Regions from separate parts of the Bacteroides salyersiae genome, predicted to be linked through region 1. Evidence: riboswitches for the same ligand, from Rfam matches in the RefSeq annotation. Region 1 holds a riboswitch; the other holds the start of a gene.
What was found. Region 1 has a riboswitch for cobalamin ahead of RB604_RS19640 (leucine-rich repeat protein). Riboswitches for the same ligand answer to the same signal wherever they lie in the genome.
Positions count from the first base shown of each region.

Region 2: another riboswitch for cobalamin. It lies ahead of RB604_RS03730 (putative transporter); the one in region 1 lies ahead of RB604_RS19640 (leucine-rich repeat protein).

Region 1 is NZ_CP133452.1:5,104,581-5,107,801, forward strand. It holds gene RB604_RS19635 (TolC family protein) at 1-1,068, shown strand, start outside; cobalamin riboswitch at 1,335-1,547, shown strand; gene RB604_RS19640 (leucine-rich repeat protein) at 2,001-3,221, shown strand, end outside.
Region 2 is NZ_CP133452.1:1,002,807-1,006,027, reverse strand. It holds gene RB604_RS03730 (putative transporter) at 1-1,153, opposite strand, end outside; cobalamin riboswitch at 1,306-1,511, opposite strand; cobalamin riboswitch at 1,603-1,823, shown strand; gene nrdD (anaerobic ribonucleoside-triphosphate reductase) at 1,949-3,221, shown strand, end outside.

The DNA.
Region 1 (3,221 bases):
GGCGAAGGCACCTTGAATCTGAAAGAAATGGATGCATGGGACGGTCCGGCAGGACAATACCGTAACCATACTTATCAGGGGGTATTTGTTGTAGCACAGCCATTGTATACCGGTGGCGCCTTACGGGCCCAAAACAAAATAGCGCAAGCGGATGAAAAATTAGACAGGCTGAATGCTGAACTCACTTTGGATCAGATACACTATCAGAGCGATGCCGTATATTGGAACGCTGCTGCCAGTCGCGCCATGCTGGAAGCCGCCGCCCGGTATGAAGAAATAGTAAAACAACAGTTCGACATCATACAAGACCGTTTCAATGACGGCATGATCAGCCGTACAGACCTGTTAATGATCTCTACCCGTAAAAAGGAAGCCGAGCTACAATACATCAAAGCGCGTCAGAATTATACGTTAGCATTGCAGAAACTGAACATATTAATGGGCGAAGATCCGAATGCACCGGTAGACAGCCTGTGTGCCATCGGAGTGATCTGCGAACCGGTAACGCTTATGAACCTGGATGACGTATTACAACGCCGCGCCGACTACGCAAGTACGGAAGTCAACATACAGAAAAGTGAAGCACAACGAAAAGCCGCCCTCAGCCAGTACAATCCTCAAATAAACATGTTCCTCACCGGCGGTTGGGCTACGGCATCGCCCAATATGGGCTACGATGTCTCTTTCACCCCCATTCTCGGCATGAACGTAAATATTCCCATCTTCCGTTGGGGAGCACGCTTCAAGGCCAACCGCCAACAAAAAGCTTATATAGGCATACAAAAGTTACAGCAGAGCTACGTGACAGATAATATCAACGAAGAACTTTCTGCCACCCTCACCAAATTGACGGAAACGGAACATCAAGTAACCACTGCACAAGAAACCATGGAACTGGCAGAGGAGAACCTCGACCTGGCTACTTTTTCTTATAATGAAGGAAAAGCAAGCATGGTAGATGTGCTTTCGGCGCAACTTTCGTGGACGCAAGCCCATTCTAACCTTATCAATGCACATCTTGCAGCCAAAATGGCAGTAGCCGAATACCGAAAAGTAATCAGTGAATAAAAAGGTATACAGTGCCAATCAGTTTCAAATAGCTTGAAACGATCCGTTCCAACATAATAAAACCATTCGTTTCAATTAGATGGAACCATGAGTTTCAATTAGATGGAACGATTCGTTCCAATAAGTTGAAACAGAATAAGGTATTCTGTACTTTCATGTTTGATAGTTACTCTGTTTTCAAATCAACAGAATAACTACCAAACATTACTGTCGCATACATCTATTAAAAAAATATCTGTTTTTTTCTCTCTATTACTTAATAAATTTCTAACTTTGCCGCGCATTGGTTCATTTTTCCCAAGCATTCAGAAAAATGATTAAAAGGGAATCAGGTGAGAATCCTGAACAGTCCCGTTGCTGTATGTTTCATAAAAGCGTGATGAACACTACCTCATGCCACTGAGAGGCTTCTAAGCCGATTGGGAAGGCGTTTATTCACGGAAACGAGTCAGAAGACCTGCCATGCAACATGTTCAATAGCTTTCGAGGACGAGCTATGAATCCACTGATTTGTACACAAAAAGTTGTGTACAGAAAAGGTTATTCATACATATTGGTACTCTTTGAAGCTATTTGATGGAAAAGTAACTATCAAATAGAAATATTAATGGGAAAAACTATGTTCCAACGTTTCCTATGTGTAGTAGGAATGTGTAGTTTGCTTTTGCCTGTGGAGGCACAAAGCAGTAAAAACTTACGAGGTATAAATAAAGCAACAAATAATCGGAATATTGTTTTTAGATTATAACCTATGTGATAAATTCTTACGCCTGTAAATCTTGAACAAAAGAAACATTTTTATTTTAATATTAAACTATGATAAAATGAGAAAAATTTACTCTTTAATTCTTTTACTGTTTGTCACATGGCAGGTTTCTGCCCAAGTTTCAGTACAGGGTCAACCTCACCCTGTCGCAAAACAGTTAGTACCAATGAAAGCTATTGCAGAAGGTACTTTTACAATGGAAATGATTGAAAATTGGACTGGCGAAGGTGAAAATAAAGCCGCATTAGCTATCCAATGGAATGCAGAAGGAGAAACTAATGCTTTAGTATGGGGATATCGTTGGGATGGTGAAGCTACAGGAGAGAAAATGATCAGAGATATTGCAGCTGCTGATCCACGTTTTTTCTGTATGACAGAAACCGGAACAGCATATGGTTCCACAATTGCAGGTCTCGGATATGATGTTAACAAAAGTGGCGACTTTGCCGTTCAAAAAGATGGAAAAATTTACTATCCGGACGAAGAGGGCGTAATATTCACCGGAGGTTATGGATATGACGGTTTCACTTGCCTTGACCCAGAAGATTATTGGCAATCAGGCTGGTATCAAGGATATTGGTCTTATTGGCTAAAAAGTTCAGATGAAAGTGCCTGGGGCTACAGTGGTGTAGGCGCCACAGGCAGAAAATTAACAGACGGTTGTTGGGATGGATGGAATTTTGCTGTTAACATGAGTTCTCAACCATGGAAAGAAATGGCCCCTGCTGCTAAAAACGGCCCCACAGCACCATCAATAAAAATTCAACCTGAAAGTATTGTTGTTTCACCTGGTGAATCAGCAACCTTTGCTCCCGAATTTAAAGGAGATACTCTTGTTTATCAATGGTATAAAAATGAAATAGCAATACCTGATGCAAAAACTCCTCATTACACAATTCCGTCAGTTACAGTTGAAGATGCAGGTTCTTACTATTGCATTGTTAAGAATATCCTTGATGAAATCTCCACTGATACCGTAACTTTGACTGTAGGAAATAAAAACATAACTGCTATTCCTGGAAGCGAACCTAATACCGCAATAGTCACCTATGATGATTCATATATAACCTATTCCGGATTACTGACAATTCCTTCTACGATCAAACTTAATGGTAGTGATTACTCCATCATAGGCATTGATAATATGGCTTTTAAAGGATGCAACAAATTAACTTCTATAATCCTTCCGGACAATCTGACTACTTTAGGAGAAAAAGCTTTCAGCGGTTGCACAGCATTATCATCAATTATATTGCCTAACGAAGTAGAACAAATCGGAGATGAAACCTTTAGTGGATGTTCTGCCCTTACATCCATTACTGTAAATGATAAATTAAAAAGTATCGGACGAGCAGCTTTTGAAAATTGTATAGCATTAACAGACATC
Region 2 (3,221 bases), 1.5 Mb from region 1:
TAAGATTGGGATGGTTCAGTCGTTTCATTGAGTTTCCCAAGACCTTCTCGGCATGTCCTACAGCCAGTTCGCTACCGACTACTGTTACACGGTCGCCCATCTGCAATTGCAGGCTCGGAGCGGCTACAAGGTCTACTCCCGAACGATTGATGCGGGTGATATTTGCGCCGAAATTATTTCGTATTTTCAGTTGTGACAGCGTTTTTCCATTCAGTTCGGGTTTGGTAATCAGGATACGTCTTGAAATCAGATTCTTACTAACCTGTTCCCATTCTACCTCCACTTGTTTACCGAAGAAGACCGTGATAGCCTCAATATCTATCGGATTGGAGATAATTAAAATCTCATCATCCAAATGCAGGATAGTACCCGAGTTAACCAATTCCGTCTCTTTGTTTCCTTCATGATAACGTATACGCGAAATAACAAAATTCCGGTTTACCAACGGGCGTATATCTTTAATTGCCTTTCCGTTTATCGCCTCATTTTTTATAACTAAGGTGACGGGACGTACAGTCAGTTCTTGTAAGTGTCCTAATCCTTTTTCCGCATCGGCCTCTTCTTTGGTCGTATTGATATTTAAAATATACTTCAAGGCAAGTAATGAAAGGATAGCACCCACCACTCCGAGTGGATAGGCTACGGCGTATCCCATTGCTATCTCAGGCGCATCGATACCGTTCAGGTCACTGTTGGCCTGTTGGGCAGCACCCAATCCCGGGGTATTGGTGACGGCACCGGAAAGAATTCCGACCATTGTTGTGATGGGAACGCCTGTGGCGAAGTGTAGGATGATGGTAATAACAACACTCAGAAAGATAGTTGTCATGGCGAGCATGTTCAGTGTAAATCCTCCCTTTTTAAAAGCGGAAAAGAAACCAGGCCCTACCTGTAAACCGATGGAGTAGACAAATAATATCAATCCGAATTCCTTTAGGAAGTGTAGCAGATGTTCGTCTAAGCTCAGGTTGAAATGCCCGAATACGATACCGACGAAAAGTATCCATGTGACACCCAATGAAATTCCGGCTATCTTTATTTTAGCCAGTATGATACCGAAGGCTATAACCAACGATAAAATAAGTACGGAGTGTGCCACTCCACCACCCCAAAGATTGGGGTATCCTTCGAAAAGGTTTCTGAGAAGTTCCATAATATAATAAATTTGTCTTTAATGTATCAACCACAGAACCTCGATTAATTGTATCACAACATAGACATACCCATATTTACAGGTATCTCTTTCGCAGGTTCTTTCATTGGATTCATCTTCTTTCACACTGCTTTCCTAATCCCACGAGTAAAAACAGCCTTTGATGAATGGCAGGTCTTCTGACTGACTCCTTATCTTGAAGCCTTCCCGGTTCTATAAAAAGAACCAGTGGCAAAGGTCTGTTTTCAAGATATTAGCAGAGTTTCACAGCAGCGGGACTGTCCGGGATTTTCACCCGATTCCCTTTTAATCCGAATAGTCGAAATGTCTATCCGCAACCAATTCGGGGCAAAGATAGTCGATTTTATAATTCAATGGGGAAGAAACGAAGAAAAAAGATACGGCTGAATATTTTTTCCTTTTCAAGTTGAATTCTTGATTTAATTTCTAACTTTGTCAGCAATATCGGTTTCTGAAGTAGCTTCAATGCGAACCGGAATTAAAAGGGAATCCTGTGAAAATCAGGGACTATCCCCGTAGCTGTAAGTTTTATCTCTTGCATTTGAAAGAGAAATGTTACAACAATCTTTGCCACTGGTTATTTTTATAGAATCGGGAAGGCGTTGTAATAAAAACAAGTCAGAAGACCTGCCGGTTTCATTACCTCATTCAAGGCTTTCGGGTGAAAGGCGATGGAGTGGATTCTACCGATTTCATTTTATTACTGACCTCCGTGAATTGTCGTATTTGAATAGCTTTATGATGAATTTATTTGTTAAATCTTAATTTATAAGTATGATTAGTTCGGAGATATTCATTATCAAAAGAGATGGGAAAAGAGAAGTGTTTTCTCTTGATAAGATTAAAAATGCGATTGCCAAAGCTTTTTTGTCAGTAGGGAGTTTTGCTACACAGGATGTCATTACCAATGTATTGAGCCGTGTCAGTGTCAGTGATGGAACCAGTGTGGAAGAAATCCAGAATCAGGTGGAAGTAGCTCTGATGGCAGAGCATTATTACAGTGTTGCAAAAGCATATATGCTGTATCGTCAGAAGCATTTGGAAGACCGTGAAGTCAGAGACAAGCTTAGATTCTTGCTTGATTATTGTGACGCTTCCAATCCTGCTACCGGCAGTAAATATGATGCAAATGCAAATGTGGAGAACAAGAACATCGCTACTTTGATAGGTGAATTGCCAAAATCGAATTTTATTCGTTTGAACCGCCGGTTATTGACGGATCGTTTGAAAGATTTGTATGGTAAAGAAGTCTCCGACCGCTATCTTGAACTTTTGAATCATCATTTTATTTATAAGAATGATGAGACTAATCTCGCCAATTACTGTGCAAGTATCACCATGTATCCTTGGTTGATAAACGGCACTGTGGGTGTGGGAGGCAATTCGACGGCTCCGACTAATCTGAAATCTTTCTGTGGAGGATTTGTCAACATGGTATTCATTGTATCCAGTATGTTGAGCGGTGCATGCGCTACTCCGGAGTTTTTAATGTACATGAATTATTTTGTAGGCTTGGAGTATGGACAGGATTACTATAAACACGCTGACAAGGTTGTTGATTTGTCTGCTAAGCAAAGAACGATCGATAAGATTATAACGGATTGTTTTGAACAGATAGTGTATTCTATTAATCAGCCTACGGGTGCACGGAATTTTCAGGCGGTATTTTGGAATGTAGCCTATTATGACAAGTACTATTTCAATAGTCTTTTCGAGCATTTTGTTTTTCCCGATGGAAGTAAACCCGATTGGGATTCTTTGAGTTGGTTGCAAAAGCGCTTTATGAGGTGGTTTAATAAGGAACGCACACGGACCGTTTTGACGTTTCCTGTCGAAACAATGGCATTGCTGACCAAAGATGGTGACGTATTAGATAAAGAATATGGAGATTTCACTGCCGAAATGTATGCCGGAGGGCACTCTTTCTTTACCTATATGAGTGATAATGCCGATTCCCTAAGTAGCTGTTGCCGTTTGCGTAATGAAATACAAGATAATGGTTTCAGTTATACGTTAGGTGCCGGCGGGGTTTCTACCGGTTCGAAGA